Regions from separate parts of the Geomicrobium sp. JCM 19055 genome, predicted to be linked through region 3. Evidence: riboswitches for the same ligand, from Rfam matches in the RefSeq annotation. Region 3 holds a riboswitch; each other region holds the start of a gene.
The links. Region 3 has a riboswitch for thiamine pyrophosphate ahead of JCM19055_RS16895 (thiamine phosphate synthase). Riboswitches for the same ligand answer to the same signal wherever they lie in the genome.

Region 1 (6,008 bases), on a different contig from region 3:
TAACGTTCGTCACTTTTTAATGCTTGCATTCCAAACGACTGGGGCTTCAAACAATTCAAAGCCTTCGACATCCTCATGGACTGCGACAAATGAATCGTAATGCCCGAGTACAGTCGAAGAGCCTATTTCATATAAGTACTGCTGCACGTTCGCCCACTCCTCGGCAGCTTCCTCTTGAGATGCTGCTTCGCGAACAGCCATTAACCTGACCTTACTTGTTCATCATCAAGCCCCGCCCATTCTGGTGTAACAGCTAAAAGCTGTGGTGGCGTTAATTGGTAACCCGTACTCGCCAAAAACAAATCCCAGCGACTATGATCATCCTTCGTTTCTAAAAACGTCGCAAAATCAAACGTATCTACAGACACATTCATACCGATGTTACGCAATTGTTCTTGAATAACGAGGGATCCGTTGTACATTTCATTGTAGTCAGGCGTTGTAAGAATTGTAATTTCTTCTCCATCATAACTCGATTCTTCTAAAAGTTGCTTCGCTAAATCAGGATCCGCTTGATTGTAATAGTCGGCTCCTGCATCCGTTGCCCACTGCTCTTGATTTTCGTTCAAATACCCAGGAGCAAGGGAGAACAATTCGGGTAACGGATAACTTGCAAGCATAATCTCCTCGTTGTCGAGCGCCGCAAGCACGACATGGCGAAGCTCTTCATCTGATAAAACGCCTTCGTTCGTATTGAAAAACGCCGTTAACGTTCCTCCCGGTACCGATTCAATCTCAATGCTTTCATCTTCTTCAAGTAAATCGTAGTTTTCTAACGGAATACTATCTGCAATGTCATAAAGGCCCGTCTGCAAGCCCGAAATTCTCGTAAAATGATCCGACACGAAGTGATACGTTAACGTCTCTGTTGGCGCCTTAATTTCTCCTGTGAAACCACTAGGCTCCCCTTCTAAAGACTGAAAATCATCATTTCGAACGAGACGGATGTATTGATCTTGTTGCCAATCATCGAATTGATACGGTCCGGTACCCACGTATTCTTCAAAACCATCTGCGGATGCGGATTCAACAAACTCTTTTGGCATAATCGATGGGAATTGTGCTTGCGAAGCTAACAGAATAAGAACGTCTGACGTGGCTTGTTCTACTATTAATTCTACTGTATAGGATCTACTTCAGTGAACGTCGCACCGTCTAACAATTCTTTCGCTCTAGAGGAAACCGTTAGCCAGCGATTCATCGACGCAACCACATCTTCCGCTGTCATTTCCTCTCCATTATGAAACTGAACGCCTTCACGAAGCGCGATCGTGTAAGTCTTGCCATCATCGCTTAACTCATACGACTCTGCCAACACGGGCTGCGCTCATAGTTTCCATCTAATTGAAACAGTTGTTGATAAATGTTTCCAGCAATGTCGAGTGCAACCGCTGAAACCGTTTGAGCAGTATCGAGCGTAGGCGGTTGAGCCGTTTGGGCAATGTTCAATTCATCTCGAACACTTTGCTCTTGCTCGACTTCGCTGTTTTCACTTGCACTTTCCTCAACTTCACTCGGTGAACTACAAGCGACAAGCGCGCCTAAAACGACCGCTGTTCCAAAAGTTGTTATGCTCCGTCTTTTCATACAATCTCCTCTAATCTATATGTATTCTTACCCATTTAGTAGGCTTAATACGTTCAGTCTAGACAGAAAAGTGAAATAAGTCAATGAGTAACGAACATCTAGAAGGGAGTTGCCCCTGAACGAACAACTCCCTCGTATACCACTATTAATAATAAAGCACTTCTACCTTATTACACGTTAAGCATCGCCTCATTAAATCATCTTCACTAAAACGATGCGTACACTGCTGTTGAATATGTTCAAGCGTTGCTTCAAGTTGCTCAACTTCAACCTTCTTCTCTTCAATGAGGTGCTCGATTTGCTTCACTCTACCATCCATCGATTTCCCTCCGATTATCGGTACAACTTCGCACCAGCATCAACAAACTCATTTGCCTTTTCTTTTAAGCCGGTCTGAATCTCTTCAGACTGTGACGCGGTAAGCTTGCGAATATCATGTGAAATTCGCATACTGCAAAATTTCGGACCGCACATTGAACAAAAGTGAGCTGTCTTTGCTCCTTCAGCTGGCAACGTTTCATCATGATACGCCATCGCCCGATCTGGATCTAACGAAAGGTGGAATTGATCGCGCCAGCGAAATTCAAACCGCGCTCTCGATAAGGCATCGTCTCGTTTTCTAGCTCCCGGATGACCTTTAGCAAGGTCTGCGGCATGTGCGGCAATTTTATACGTAATCACACCTTCTCGAACGTCGTCACGATTAGGTAGCCCTAAATGCTCTTTAGGGGTCACATAGCAAAGCATCGCTGTACCATACCATCCAATCATCGCTGCACCGATCGCAGACGTAATGTGGTCGTAACCTGGGGCAACATCTGTCGTTAACGGACCTAACGTGTAGAATGGGGCTTCGTCACACACTTCTAACTGCTTATCCATATTTTCTTTAATCAGATGCATCGGCACGTGACCAGGTCCTTCAACCATCACTTGTACATCGTATTGCCACGCTCGCTTCGTTAATTCACCTAACGTATCAAGTTCAGCGAACTGAGCTTCGTCATTCGCATCTGCAATCGATCCTGGACGCAAGCCATCACCAAGGGAAATACAAATGTCGTAGGCACGTAATATCTCACAAATCTCATCAAAATGCGTATACAAGAAACTTTCCTCATGATGAGCAAGGCACCATTGCGCCATAATCGATCCACCTCTAGAAACAATGCCCGTTAATCGATTCGCCGTTAACGGAACATACCGCAATAAAACGCCCGCATGAATCGTAAAATAATCAACCCCTTGCTCCGCTTGCTCAATGAGCGTATCCCGATAAACGTCCCAAGTCAGATCTTGAGCGACACCGTTTACTTTCTCAAGTGCCTGATAAATCGGAACCGTCCCAACTGGAACAACGGAGTTACGAATAATCCACTCCCGCGTTCGATGAATGTTCTTTCCGGTTGAAAGGTCCATAATGTTATCTGCACCAAAACGGGTTGCCCACGTCATCTTCTCTACTTCATGTTCAATTGAAGACGAAACTGCAGAGTTACCAATGTTCGCATTGATTTTGACGTGAAAGTTACGACCAATAATCATCGGCTCACTTTCCACATGATTAATGTTCAACGGGATAATCGCCCGCCCCTTGGCAACTTCTTCACGAACAAACTCCGGTTCCATCTGTTCACGAATGGCAATGAACTCCATCTCAGGCGTGATAATGCCTTTTTTTGGCATAATGAAGTTGGGTCACACATTGACCTGGTAGTGCTTTACGAACGGTACGTCGGAACTCTACTTGTTGTTGATCATGCGTCGATGATTCACTACGAACGCCATTGTCTTCAGGCTTTACTTGGCGTCCCTCATACTCTTGTGTATCCTTTCTTTCTACGATCCAATTTTCCCGTATAGCTGGCAGCCCTTCTGTTAACTGAATATGAGCGTTTTCGTCCGTATATGGTCCACTCGTATCGTAGACGAGGAGGGGTTCATTGTGCGTTTCCCTGCCGTCTTCATGAATGGTTGGACTTAACGAAATTTGTCTCATCGGCACTTGAATGTCAGGACGGGAACCTTGAATATACACCTTCTTACTTCCTTCAAAACTAGACAACATTTCAATGTTTTCTTGCTGCACACTTTTTGTCATTTAAGCCTCTCCTTCAAACTAATTCCTAAAGGACGAGATCAAGAGCATACAAAAAAACCAGGCCGCAATAAATCGACCTGGTTTATCCATACAAGAAGTAATGACTCATAGATAACTTCCCTACGCTGGCATGATCCAGATCAGGTCCAAAGAGTCAAGAAGCTTCATTGCGCTTCCCTCTCAGCCCAGCTCATTGGGCTCCCCTAGTTAAGGTTATTTAATTCTGGCATAAGTATAGAATGGATTGAATAATAAGTCAAATCAGAATTTATCCGAAGAGGTGCAACTTCTTATTGATTATTGTGGATAAGGTGTGAATAGTTGCTGGAACATCTCTTCATCAACGTCTTCGTTTTCCAATTCAATGACCATAAAGCTCCATTGATCTTCCGTTGGTTGTTGAATGAAGAACGGAACTCCCTTACCTACAACGTGGCTCCTAACTTCTAAGGCTTGACTCATCTTATCATTGTTAAAGCCAAAGTTATCAAACGTGTACACGTCTCCTGATTGCTCCACAACATGGATGGCAAATAATGCTGTTCTCGAAGGGGGCACATTCGTCGTACCTGGATTTCTCCGGATAAAAGGTTCAACAACGACATGATCCACTTCTTCAAGTTGCTTCTTGCCGTTCCCCGAATGATACGATCGACACGCCATCATGATCAATCACGCGAACATGATCCCACGATATAAAAATCAACAGAGGCAACATCAGTAAGCTCGTAAAGAAGGGAATAAGCACACGTTTTTGTTTTATACCTTCACCAGACAGAAGTGGCGCCACTGAAAGAATAAAAACGATAAACAGAATAACGATCAGCCACATGAATGAGTCATTCGCGTACAACATCATATAAAGCTCATCACCGTGACTTAAGGCATTCTCTTGAGAATCAAATAGCCACATGAACCCACCCATAGAAAACGGTATAAATAGAGCAAAATAAAAGAAAATCCGAGTATGATACCACAATCGTTGTTTAAGATTACGAAATCCGTTTCGCACACCAGTTCCTAAAAACCATACCGGAATTACAAACGCGAATTGTATAAACAGATAGAAAAAGATTTCATATTCTTCAAACAAAGGATCGATCATGATAAAGGCCATCACCACGCAAACGCTTGTAAGCTAAAGCCAACAATTACACGCCAAGACGGGATCTTTGCTACTTCCTCACGCTTTTCAGTAGAAGTTTCACTCATCACTGATTCCCCTTCCATCGTTATTCCCTACGTTTCGGAAAAGGAAAAAGTTTCTAGTGCATTAAAATTGAGGAAGAAATCATCCTAGACATACCAAGCCTTTAGAGGTTTTTGATAAAGTTTAATCAACCAGCCGAGAATTTTACCGATAAAATATACGGAGATAAATGTTCCAAAACCAATCGCCCCTAACGATCTTGTAAACATGAGACAAATTGCTCCCGCAATAACTACATTTACACTATCGGTCAAGATTTTTGCTCTGCTCAATTGCAATCCAAATCGTTTACCAATCACATACGTCAGTGCATCGTATGGCATAAGAGGCAAGTTCGCTGTGAAGTAGAGCAGCAATCCGATTGCAACGAGAACTAAGCTAACGACCAAATAACTCGTTCTTGCCAACAAACCCACTGGCGTTGTAAACAGTTGTAACAATTCCAACGTAAAATACATAAAAAAACCCGAACAAAAGCACAATCGGGATTTGCTTCAAATAGTCTCTTAACTTCGATTTTCTATATAACAGCATCTGAATGAAAATAAAAATAACATTCACTATAATCGTTGTTATTGCAATCGTTGCTTCAGACGATAATGTTAGCGCATACGGTAATGATGATACCGGTGAGACACCTAAATTCGCCTGAATGGAAAAACTAACACCTAACGATAACGAAAACAATCCAACAACATATAAGCTTAATTGCTTCGCTTGATTCATACTCATTTCAACTACTCACCTTCATGGTCATGTTGTCGATCACCTACATTTAACCTATCATAGAAGTAGTCATATGAATAATATATATAAAATTAATAAATCATATCTAAAAACATATGTTGGTAATTCTCAACTTTAAGAAAGGACACTCACATGGACATTCGCCAACTCTATTATTTTAAGGAAATCGTTAACCAAGGAAGCATTTCTAAAGCAGCCGATGCTCTTCACATGGCTCAGCCTCCACTAAGCCAACTTCTAAAAAAAACTCGAAGATGAACTAGGTTCGACACTCATTCATCGCTACCGACAAAAATGGCAAGTGACTGAGACTGGTACTCTTTTGTACAACTATGCATGTCAACTCCTTAATGAAATGGACGA
Region 2 (6,008 bases), on a different contig from region 3:
AGTTTAAACTTGACGATCATTGCAAGAAACTCTCCAGTGGCACTTGCGATTGTGTTAGCCGCTTTTCCAGAGCAGCCACTCATTGCTCTTGCACTCATTATTGGTCCGCTCATTGAACTGCCCGTACTCGCAGTCATTTCTCAAGCATTATTAAAACGAAGGAAGAAACATTTAGGTCTTTAAGATCTATAATTTCCAAAATCTAGATTGCTCTTCGCGATTTCCGGGTACATATACAGAGTAATAGATAAAGAGAAAAGGGAGCGGTCAGCTTGAAGAAAATGTATCCACTAGTTGGAATGACGAGTGTTTCGATGATTCTCGCGGCATGTGCGACAGACGAAGGAACTAACGACGAGCAGCAAGACGATCCGATTACCGAGAGCGATGAAGAAGTCGCAGACGCAGATGAACCAGAAGACAGTTCAGATCATCACCAAACAGCAGAAGAAATTATTGAAGCTGCAATTGCTGCAGAAGAAGAGCGTCAAAGTTTTTCCATGCACTCAGTTATGACGATGGGGATTGACGCTAGTGTTGATGAAGACATTCCCGAAGAAGAAGACGGTGAAGCTGAAGAGCGGGAATTCGTTGAGTACTCCTACAGTCATGAAGACGGAACCGTTAGCACTCGAAATGAAACGATGGTCGACGGAGAACCGACTGAATATACAGCTGGAGACAGTGAGTATACGTTGTTCTACACAGAAGGTGATGACGTTGCTTACCGCGTTGAACAATTTGAGATTGAAGATGACCCTGCAGACGTCAATCCAATGGCAAATCAATTTGAGCAATTCCTTGAAGACTATGAAGTAGAACTAGTCGGTGAAGAAGAAGTCAACGGGTTCATGAGTTACCACATTACATTTAGCGATGACGTCGAAGTTCGCCATTATTGGATTGAACAAGAGACGTACGAAATTGTGAAGATGGATAATGAACATGAAGACAACCCGTTCCGCATCGGATTAGACGTATTGGAATTTGAAGAGAGCATTGACTATGATGAAGCTTTCTTCAAACTTGAAGATGTACTACCAGAAGACGTTGAAATTGAAGACCGAGATGAAGATGAGCATCTAGAACAAGAACTTGAAGATTCACTAGATGATCTAGACGAAGATCAATAAAGTTACAAAGTGAATGAAAGCGATTGAGCACAACCCTGAGGGTTGTGCTCAATTTTTGCCAACGACTAACGGGTTGTAACTGAACGTACCGTATGAATCAGCTCATTTGTCCAATAGTTGGTAGGCTCAATCACTTGAGCAATTTTTCCTGAGTTCTTCAACCACGTTTGCAATTCATCATAATACGCTTCTGTCATCGAAAAGTCGTACGTAAAACACGGAAGGGTTGCGTTCATAATTGACTGGTTAAGTGGATCGCTTTCATCAGCTTGTGTGAATGCATAATAAATTGCTTTCGCTTCATCAGGGTTCTCATAAAGATAATCAATTGACTTTCTAATTACTTTCATAAATGACGCGAGCACATGTTTTTGTTGTTCGAACACCTCTGGGGATGTAATAAAGATAAGCTGGCAAAAGTCAGGAACTCCAAAGTCCTTTAAAGCAAAATAATCAACATCCAGTCCTCGATGCTTCGCTTCTGCCACTTCAAAATTTCTAAAAACTAAAGTTGCAGCATCGGCCTTATCTTCTACTAATGCATCCGTATGGTAAAAGCCGTTATTCACGGGCTTAAACTGTTCCAACTCACACGCTCCACCGTCATGTTCAACCATCGTTTTGACAATCGCAAGCCCACCTAACCCTGGTGCGCCTGGTATTGGATTCTCTTTCCAATTAGATCGACTGGGCGTTTAATCCCTTTTGCTTTGTTATACATCACACCGCCATTGGTATGTAGAAATCTTGCAAAACCTAGCACCGGTTCGCCAGCTGCACGGTCTTCGACGAGGTGTAACGGTTCTGTAATTGCAATATCCATCTTACCTGCTTTAATTTCATCAATCGCATCGAAATGATCTTCTGGTTCAATCATCGTCACATCTATGCCTTCGTTCGCAAACCATCCTTTTTCCATTCCGATCATCAACGGAATGTGATCTGGTTCATGAACCATTCAAGCCCTACTGAAATCTTTTGCATCTTTCATTACTCCCTTATTAAATAATAAAAAATCCACTTCTTGTCGTAAGAAAGAAGTGGATTTACGTAAACGGGTTATGTAAAAACAACTCACTTCCCTACGCTGGGTTCAACCAGATCAGGTTCTAAGGGTCAAAGCTTTGCTTTTCTCAGCCTACAGTTGGCTCCCCCAGTGAAAGATTGAACTTTTCTAACTTTATTAAAACACAACCGTTTGCCGTGTACAAACTGATTGCATAAAAAAGAAAGGCACACTCAGTGCCTTTCTTACACCGCATACGATTCAAGATTATCAATCTATTGATCGGTTCGTGAAGATGATTTTGATGCTTTTTTTGTCCTTTTGATCTTTCTCTTCACGATACACTTCATCTACTGGGACAGGGTCTTCAAACTCGTTATCTTCAACATCGTTTTTCTTCGGACGATTTTTCTGGAATTGAATAGGATCGTTTTGTTTGCGATTCTTCATTCAAATCACCTCTTAATACTTGTTTTCCACGAAACGACAGTTACGAAACATCCCCAAGTTAATTAAACTTTGAATGTTTTTAGTAACTCAACAACACCGTGAACGAGTGGTGTTTGCGTATGTTTATGCCATGTTAAAACAGTTTTTTTATAGTGAGTAATGTCAATTTCTTTATAGACAACGTTATGATGCTGGATATGTGATGTTGATTCGGGTACAAACGAAATGCCAAACTCCGCGGCAACAAGAGAAACCATCGTTTGTTGTTCTGTTGAATATTGTGCGATATTCATGACAGTGTTCGATTTGATATATAAAGAACGCACCGCTTCAAAGTACCCTTCTCCTGCTTCTCTTGGACTTATGATTAACGGCTCATTAGATACGTCTTCCATTGCGATTGGTCCAGTCGACGAGGCTAGCGGATGACTTTTAGGTAAGCAGACGATAAACTTCTCTTCATAGAACGGATGCGTATTTAACTCTTCGTCACCTACAGGTGGGACAAGAAGCGCTAAATCAATGTCTCCCGTTAATAACGCTTGAATTTGCTGCTTTGTCGTTAATTGTGACACGTGAATTTCGAGCTTCGGATATTGTTTTTTTTATTAGCGTTAAGACCCGTGGCAAAATTTGAAAAACTACCGATCCTCCAAAACCAATCGCTATTTTCCCTCGTTCTCCTCGGTCAATTTCTTGTAAAATTGCAGTCTCCTTCTCAAGACGAGCAAGCATCTGAACAGAGAGCTCATACAAATACTCACCAGCTTCTGTTAAGGCAACAGAACGATTCGTTCGTTCCAATAATTGTACATTTAAGTTCTGTTCGAGCTCTTTGATTTGCGCACTTAATGGCGGTTGTGAAATGTTCAAACGTTGTGCAGCATTACCAAAGTGCAGCTCTTCAGCGACAGCGATAAAGTAACGCAAATGACGAAGTTCCATCTTTAATCCTTCTTTCCATACGTAATACGTATCAACCTCATAGTAAAGAGTATCATTATTTTGTACAAGGTTTGTTAGGATAGATTAAACACTGAATTGCTAAAATTTTTAATCAGAGGAGATCACATGGTTTTAAAAATACCAGAGACAGAGATCTTGGCACGTCAACAATCCTTCAAAGAAAAATTCAGAAAAGAAGGAATAGATGGTGCCATTATACACGCATCGATTGATATATTTTATTTAACAGCATTTCACTTCAGGCCATCAGAACGACCGATTGCACTCATTTTTGATCCTCAAGGAGATAGTCACCTCTTCGTACCACTTATGGAGAAAGGACATGCCGAAGCTTATGCGCATGTTGACCATGTTCACGATTATCCTGAGTATCCAGGAATCCAGCATCCTATGAATATTTTAAAAGACTATTTAACCTCAATTGGCATGGCTAACATTCATGTTGGCATCGATGGAGACGGGTATTCCTCTCCAAAAGGTTATCGGGGACCGAAGCTAAGTGATATTCTCGTTAATCAGTATACGTCGATCTACGGATTCATTGAATCGATGAGAATGATAAAGTCTGAAAACGAATTGGCACTTATTAAAACGTCTGTACGTTGGGCCAACTATGCACATGAGCTTCTCGTCAACTATTCAAAGGTTGGTCGTTCAGAAATTGAGATTGAAACGAAGGCAACATCCGAAGCAACCATCGCCATGGTTGAGACACTTGGCCCAGATTACATTCCTAACGGGTCACCTGCTCATGCCTTTTACCGAGGACAGATTGGACCACACTCTGCATTTCCACACTCACAAACGCAAAACTTACGACTTGAAACAGGATATAATGTCGTTTCTCAAGCAGCCGCTCACGTGTACGGCTATATTAGTGAACTAGAGCGAACGATGTTTATCGAAGAAGTAAGTAAAGAACAAGAGAAGTATTTTCATCACATAAAGACCGCCCAAGAAATTGCATTTGAACATATTAAGCCTGGTGCAAAAGCTTCTGCTGTGGATGCTGCTGTGCAAGCTTATTTCAAAGAAGAAGGCGTACATCATTTAACGCTTCACCATACGGGTCATGCACTTGGACTTGTTCATACGCACGAAGCTCCGTTCTTCGACTTAGGAGACGATACGACGCTTGAAGCTGGAATGGTTTTTTTCCGTTGAACCGGGTCTATTCGTAGAAGGACTTGGAGGGTTTCGTCATTCCGATACGATTGTCGTTACCAAAGACGGAATGGAACCACTAACCTATTATCCACGAGATCTAGAATCATTAATTATTACATAAAGGGGACAAAACAACATGAAAAAGCAGATGATCTTTTTACCTATCTTTTCTGCAATTGCACTTGCAGCATGCTCATCTGATCCAGGGGACAGCACAAATGCGACCGATTCTTCCACTACTAGCGATTCGTCAGACGAGACGATCACGATGGCAATTACAGCAGATATTCCTGACTTAAACCCACAAGGGGCGAGTGAGCGAATGTCTGGTTCAATCAAGTTCCATGTTTTTGAAACACTCGTCGCACCTGATGAGAATATGGATTTACAACCTTTACTAGCTGAAAGTTATGAACAATTAGATGATTTAACGTGGGAGTTCAAACTCAAAGAAGGTATTTCGTTCCATGACGATCAGCCGTTCAACGCTGAAGCGGTGAAAACCAATTTCGACCGAGTTCTCGATCCTGAAATTGCCTCTCCGATGTTCGCCCAATTCAATGTAATTGACGAAGTCGAAGTCATCGATGATTATACAGTGCACTTTATTACTGAGGAACCGTTTCAATCATTACCGAACAACTTATCACACTTTGGCGGGGCCATCATTAGCCCGAAAGCAATAGAAGACGCTGAAAACGGAGACCACAACTTAGACCTTGATCCTGTCGGCACTGGCCCCTTTGTCTTCGACTCTTGGACTCAAGGGGAGAGCATCAATTTTGAGAAGAATGAAGACTATTGGGGAGATGCTGTTGATTTTGATGCGTTAACCTATTTGATCGTTCCTGAACAATCGACACGTATTGCAATGCTCGACACGGGTGAAGTAGACATTATTGACGACATTGAGCCTGTTAACACCGGACAAGTCGACGCGATGGACGGCGCAAGTCTAGTAGCTGTTGAAAGCATGCGTTCCAACTATATCGGCTTTAACTTAGATGTTGAGCCGTTGGATGATGAACGAGTACGCCAAGCATTCGCCCATGCGATTGACCGTGATACACTCGTCACCGGCTTCTATGGTGAGTATGGCTCAAAAGCAACGGGTCCAATTAGCGATTATATCTTCGGTTATAACCCTGATTCTGACTTTCCTGAATACGACATTGAACGTGCCAGAGAACTTCTTGCCGAAGCAGGGCTTGAAGATGGATTTACAACGTCCATTTGGTTAGAAGAAAGTGATTCGGTGGCAGTTCAAGTCGCCCAGCATGTTCAAG
Region 3 (6,008 bases):
ACTTTGGATTGTTCAATGATAAGTTGAAGGTTATACGGATTAACAATGCCAAGACCACTTCCAATTGGTGAAGCGCCAGGCATAATCGCGTGCGCTCCAAGTGCTTCTGCTTCCTTTGCGAGCATCGGGTCATCAGAGAGATAAGGGAGCACAGTAAACCCTTCATTTAAAAGAATTTCTGTAGCTTTTAATGTCTCAACAGGGTTAGGGAGTAATGTTGGTGGATCTCCAATTACTTCGACTTTGATCATGTCGCAAATTCCTGATGAACGTGCAAGGCGAGCAAGCCGAACGGCTTCGTCGGCAGTTTTTGCACCTGCCGTATTCGGTAATAATGTGAATTCCTCGCGAGACAAGTGTTCAATCGGATCCGGACCGATATTGTCTAGGTCAATGCGACTTAAAGCGAACGTGAGGACATTGGTTTTTGAAGCAATCACTGCTTCTCGTTGTGTTTGTGCGTCTTCGTATTTTCCTGTGCCTAGTAATAATCGAGATTCAAATGAGTAGTTTCCAATGTGTAACATCTTGTTATCCTCCTCCTACAAATCGAACAATTTCAATTTTGTCGCCAGATTCTAATTGAATTTGGCCTTGTTGGTCGGCGGTAAGTGCTACGCCGTTGTGTTCAATCATGACGTTCGTCGTTAGCAAATTAAAATGACTACGCAATTCTTGAATACTTGATATTGAATCAGGTAAATTATGATTTTTCTGATTGATGATGATGTTCAATGTGCTCACCTGCCTTTATTGAAGTGAACGCATCATTTACTTCATTGCCTAATAAGCGTTCTGTGACACATTTTCCAGTGATTGGACCGAGTAAGATGCCATTACGGTTATGTCCACCTACTAACCACACGCTGTGAAGTGTCGGGTGGGGCGATATGAAAGGGGAATCTACCGTGCTTTTCGGGCGTATTCCAGACCACATTGCTGTGATCTCGCTATCTCTAAGATCAGGTAAAAAAGCTTGGGTGTTCGTGAGTAATTCCAAGACACCATTTACGGAAATCGTCGTATCTTCACTATGCGTTGACGTTGCACCGAGTAGCCATTCACCATCTTGTTTTGGCACAGCGTACCAGCCATTGTAAAAGATCGTTTGTTGACTTAACTGTCGTCGAGGTCGTACTTTGATGATTTCTCCTTTAACGGGCGTTACAGGCCAAGGGGTATTTGCAATTGATTCGTGGCCTGTTGCAATCACGATCTGTTCGCCATAAAGTGTATCGGTACGTGTCGTCACACGGTTTGACGAGACGGAAGTAGCTGTCGTATAAGGGAATACGTCTACACCTAATTCATATAATGAGTGTTCAAAGGCTCGTGCGACCTGTTTCGGCTGAACGTGAACTTCATTTGGGAAATACAAACCTGCACAAGCTTCTTTAGTGACGGCAGGTGCAAGAATTTGCAGAGACTGTCGGTCTAGCAATTCAGCACGATCACCATGTTGCACTTGCCAAGGTTGAATATCAGACAATTGTTTGTGCTCAGAATGCGTGAACGCAAGTTTAATGGCACCAGAAGAAGTCCAATCAAGAGAGGTCGTCTGATATTCTAGAAGCTCATTGGTAAGTGTCTTATAAAGTGCGATGCTTTCTTTAGCCAAATGATAGAGCGGATTCGGCGAACGAAATTCAGCTTGAATACCGAGCATGCCTGCTGCCTTCGACGTTGTTCCGCTGCCTGGGGTGGAGCGATCTAGAACTGCGACGCGTAAACCAGCCTTGGCACTATAAAATGCTGTGCAAAGACCGACAATCCCAGCTCCAATAATGATGACGTCATACGATCGTTGGTTCATTATTGATCACCTTTCGTAAATTGACGTGCAGTTGTTTTTGGAGAATTTGATTGCCAGATTGCAGACATGACTGCAACCCCATGTGCACCTGCTTCAAGGCATTGAGTGGCGTTATGAGTCGTCACGCCTCCAATCGCGTAAACGGGCACCAATCCATTGGATGCAATGTTTTGTAAAAAATCTAGCCCTCGTCCAGGTGTGTCTTGTTTGCTAGGTGTATCAAAAATATGCCCTGCGTATACATAATCAGCCCCTTGATCTTCGCAGTATTGCGCGGCATCTAAATCATGGACTGAAGCACCAATTGTCATGGTTGGGTGTGCTTTTTTTAAATCATGTAACTGGTCAAGCTGTGTTTCTTTAAGATGTATGCCACCTAACCCCCAAGCGATTGCCGCTTCTGTATGGTAGTTTAAGATCAGTTGTTGCTTCGTAAATCCAAGACGTAATAAGTGTTCAATTTGTTGGCGTAACCGTTGTAGTGATGCATGTTGATTGCGAACGTGAAGAAGTTCAACTTCTTTCGCGCATTGTTTGAGCGTACGTACTTGAATATGGAAGGGGATTTGTTCATCTGTAATCAGATGCCATTTCATGGTGATTTTCAACTCCTCAATACAAAAAAAGCCGCCCTTTGAGAAAAGGACGGCAGAATTGTCTTGTTGCGAACTCAAACAAAACACTGCATCATCTACTTTCCTCCGCTGGTATAAACCAGATCAGGTTCAAGAGTTTGAGTCTTCACTCATCTCAGCCCATAACATAAGGGCACCCCTAGTAGTTTTTTGTATAGTTATTGTATTGTCATCATAGCAATGCGTTTTGACCTCGTCAAGAACGTAAAAAACGAGAGCCACTCGGCTCTCGTTTCATTTACTCTATGGGTGCGTCTTGTTCACGCACTAAGACAATTTTCCCTGTCGTACGTTCCGTAGCACTGTCAAGATGCGCGTTCTTAGCACCATCAACTGTCATCGGATACGTGTGCGAGAGAACCGGATAGACGTCTTTTTTCGTTACGAATTCATGAAGACGTTTCATCTTATTCGGAGTCGGATTCATAAAGATATTATGAACTTGAATTAGTTTCTCTGTTTCAATTTTCTTCACGTCATCGTTTTGGCTACCGCCACCTGCGATGCTTACAGCAATACCGCCATTTTTCACATGGGAAATCGCTTTGTGATAAGGAGCACCACCAACCGCATCGAACAATACATCGAATTCTCCTTGAATGACTTCATTTTCATCATAGGCAACGACTTCATCTGCACCACGAGCGCTCGCAAATTCACGATTCTTAAAGCTTGATGTCGTTGTGACGTGTGCGCCGAGCGCTTTAGCCATTTGAATGGCGACGGTACCAACACCGCCACTTCCTCCTAAGATCAACACGCGTTGTCCAGCTTGAACGTTGGCAACATCAATTAACCCTTCCACACTCGTTAAGCCAACGAGTGGTAGAGAAGCTGCTTGTTCAAAAGAAAGTTCTTCTGGCTTTGGTTGTACGAGTGAAGAATCGACAACGATTTCTTCCGCATACGTCCCGTACTCAGTGAGCTCTGGACGGAAGTAAACCGCATCTCCTTCTGAAAATGTATCAACAGAAGCTCCAATTTCCGTAATAACTCCAGCGCCATCCCAACCGAGAATAAGTGGTGGTTGGAAATTCAACGCGTCTTTCAAGTAACCTTCACGTAATTTATAATCGATCGGGTTCACGCCACTTGCTCGTAGCGAGATGCGCACATCATTTGCGCCTATTGTAACGTCAGGTAGATCAACGACGGTAAGTTCACGTTCATCTCCGTAATGATTAATTCCAATGCCTTTCATGTGTAAAACCTCCTGTCCAACCTGCATTCCCGCTCATCTTGGTATTTACACGTCAATCATGAATTTCAGAAAAGATAATTATAAAGGGTATCTGCCGAGGAGGATAAGTAACTAATGCGAACTTTTATTACTTTTTATGGCACCGACAATGATTACAATAGTAGAGACAATTGAAAATACAATCCATACAGTTAGACCAGCCATTCCTATTCCTAAAGTGTCAGCACTACCCGCTGATAAAATGAAGATGAAGAAAATAGCTGTACCTACAACCATTAAGGAGATCCCGGAAATAATGAGTGTATAAGCATTATTTGTGATAAATAGTAGTGAAAAAAACAACGAGGGCTAAAATTAAAGAACTGATATAGATGAATTCACTCAAACTATTTGACAATCTTAACACCTCCGAAATTAAATCAAAAACAGCTACAGAATATTAATTTAAGTTTCGTTTATAGAGGTCGTAAAGAAGATAGTAGCTGTTAATTTATTTGGATGTATTTTGTTAGGAAGTTTTAATTCTAAGGGATTAGCAAATAATGAAGGGGCAATTTTTATAAGGGACATTTAGCGAACAAGTAAAAAAAACAGTTAGTCTTTAATAATCAACTTTCCATCAATATAACCATCTAAATGTTTTGAGGAAATCGATTGGAAACATACAAACTCTGGCCTTTCATAGACTGGATAATCACTATAACGTTGAATGGGGATCCTGCCATCCCAATACAACTCCAGTAGAGTTTCTAGAGGAAGTAGGCCGGCAGTGAAATCACCTTTTTTACCTTCGCCTAATTCAATAGAGATTGCTTCTTCATAATAATCTACAATTTGTTGGGCAGTATCTATGTTAAATACATAAACTTGATAGTCTTTAGCAGGGAACCTTAAATAGTGGGAAAATTGATGTGAAAACTGCTCTACTCTGAAAGATTTTTCAAAGTCTAACCGATAATCGGCTCCTCCTTTTTTTACTTCGTTAATAAGTGTTGGGTATAGAGAAGCGTACCCTTTCCCGTGCCAGATCGAAGCATTTTCTGAATTTAATCCGTTCTTTAATGCATGATGAATTTTCTTAGGCGTGGAGTCTCTGTCAGTATAAACATGATACAAATACATACTATTCCTCCTCGATTAAGAATGAACTAGTTCTCCTTTACACAATACCCCGGTTTGCTAATTATTAATGCGGTTATTCGATATGTCATCTATAAGGTTGATGGTAAAATAACCGGGGTATATGTTGAAAAAGGAATTAGTTTATTGAACTAAGGTGGGAATTATATGACTGTACACGAAGAAACGTTTGAAAAGCTGTTTAGAATGGAAGGTTTTTTTATGGATCGCATTTGGGTTATTAGTCATACCTATGCTTAGTTTATCAGGCTTTTTAATGATTAATATAGTTATACAATTAATCTTGGAAACGCTCCTTTTCCTAGTGCTGTCTGCGATTTTGTATATAAAGTGGTACAGAAACAAGTTATTAGCAAAGAAAGTCAGGTCAACTATTTTCATGGCAATCGCAATATTTTTCAGTGTGATGTTCTTAGCTGGAGTTGTATTGCTGTTCTCTGAACTAATTTCGTAACCTCAAACCGGTCTTTGAGGGAACATTACTAGCTTTTAAACCCCTACCTCGTTAATGTGTAGGGGTTTTTCAACGTTAAGTTCTAGTGCTGGGCTCCAATTTTATCAGTGCACCAAAATGTTGCGAAGCGGTTGTAAAAGCGATAAATGCACACAGCTCACTGATTTCCTTTTCGGAGAAAGATTCTTTTAAAACGTCAAAGGTTGAGTTCGGAATGCCTCCCCTTTGTTTCAAAAAGACTTCTGCAAATCCCACGGCAATAGAAGTTTTTTCATCGTATTCTAAGGGATCTGGTTTGCCTTTAGCTTTGCAATAGTCACAGCCGTTACTTTGAGCTAACGTTCTTCGTACTTGTTCCTTGAGTTTTGATGACAACCCTTCGAATGCCTCATCTAATTGGTTCCAACGTTCCATAATCTCTGGATTGTGTCCAAGCAGTCTTTGAAATGGAGTTTCTCCGAATGTTGATTGAGCAATTCTTGCCATTATTCATTCCCCCTTGCTATAGTCAAATTATAGTATAGTGAATAAAACGACTAGAATGAATTAAAATCATTAATAGTTTTGATAGTTTAATTTGTTAAATTAATGATTATAGGAGAGAAACGTTTAATATGAAAATTGACGATATTGACAGAAGGATCTTAGATGAATTACACAATAATAGTCGCTTATCTATGAGTGCGTTAGGGAGAAAAGTTAACCTATCTTCCCCATCTGTGACAGAACGAGTGAGGCAAATGGAATCATTCGGAGTGATCAAGA

Region 1: it holds a riboswitch for thiamine pyrophosphate, as region 3 does, so the genes downstream of both, thiC (phosphomethylpyrimidine synthase ThiC) here and JCM19055_RS16895 (thiamine phosphate synthase) in region 3, are expected to answer to the same signal.
Region 2: it holds a riboswitch for thiamine pyrophosphate, as region 3 does, so the genes downstream of both, JCM19055_RS07965 (ABC transporter substrate-binding protein) here and JCM19055_RS16895 (thiamine phosphate synthase) in region 3, are expected to answer to the same signal.

What each region holds. Positions count from the first base shown of each region.
Region 1 is NZ_BAXL01000025.1:54,981-60,988, forward strand. It holds gene JCM19055_RS30400 (hypothetical protein) at 10-201, opposite strand; gene JCM19055_RS30405 (ABC transporter substrate-binding protein) at 201-1,112, opposite strand; gene JCM19055_RS30410 (ABC transporter substrate-binding protein) at 1,118-1,315, opposite strand; gene JCM19055_RS30415 (hypothetical protein) at 1,294-1,587, opposite strand; gene JCM19055_RS26710 (serine protease) at 1,733-1,906, opposite strand; partial or broken gene thiC (phosphomethylpyrimidine synthase ThiC) at 1,921-3,688, opposite strand; TPP riboswitch at 3,789-3,903, opposite strand; gene JCM19055_RS19215 (hypothetical protein) at 3,986-4,351, opposite strand; gene JCM19055_RS19220 (hypothetical protein) at 4,305-4,793, opposite strand; partial or broken gene JCM19055_RS19225 (YitT family protein) at 4,985-5,624, opposite strand; gene JCM19055_RS30420 (LysR family transcriptional regulator) at 5,778-5,903, shown strand.
Region 2 is NZ_BAXL01000007.1:108,589-114,596, reverse strand. It holds partial or broken gene JCM19055_RS07975 (arsenic resistance protein) at 1-183, shown strand, start outside; gene JCM19055_RS07970 (hypothetical protein) at 273-1,133, shown strand; partial or broken gene JCM19055_RS07965 (ABC transporter substrate-binding protein) at 1,199-2,117, opposite strand; TPP riboswitch at 2,196-2,298, opposite strand; gene JCM19055_RS07960 (hypothetical protein) at 2,410-2,589, opposite strand; gene JCM19055_RS23270 (LysR family substrate-binding domain-containing protein) at 2,652-3,164, opposite strand; gene JCM19055_RS23265 (LysR family transcriptional regulator) at 3,109-3,534, opposite strand; gene JCM19055_RS07950 (Xaa-Pro peptidase family protein) at 3,661-4,719, shown strand; gene JCM19055_RS28945 (hypothetical protein) at 4,691-4,843, shown strand; gene JCM19055_RS07945 (glutathione ABC transporter substrate-binding protein) at 4,859-6,008, shown strand, end outside.
Region 3 is NZ_BAXL01000020.1:27,856-33,863, forward strand. It holds gene JCM19055_RS16880 (thiazole synthase) at 1-527, opposite strand, end outside; gene thiS (sulfur carrier protein ThiS) at 532-735, opposite strand; gene thiO (glycine oxidase ThiO) at 704-1,813, opposite strand; gene JCM19055_RS16895 (thiamine phosphate synthase) at 1,813-2,409, opposite strand; TPP riboswitch at 2,493-2,599, opposite strand; gene JCM19055_RS16900 (NADP-dependent oxidoreductase) at 2,687-3,649, opposite strand; gene JCM19055_RS30185 (hypothetical protein) at 3,786-3,956, shown strand; gene JCM19055_RS16905 (hypothetical protein) at 4,244-4,771, opposite strand; gene JCM19055_RS16910 (carboxymuconolactone decarboxylase family protein) at 5,319-5,729, opposite strand; partial or broken gene JCM19055_RS16915 (Lrp/AsnC family transcriptional regulator) at 5,858-6,008, shown strand, end outside.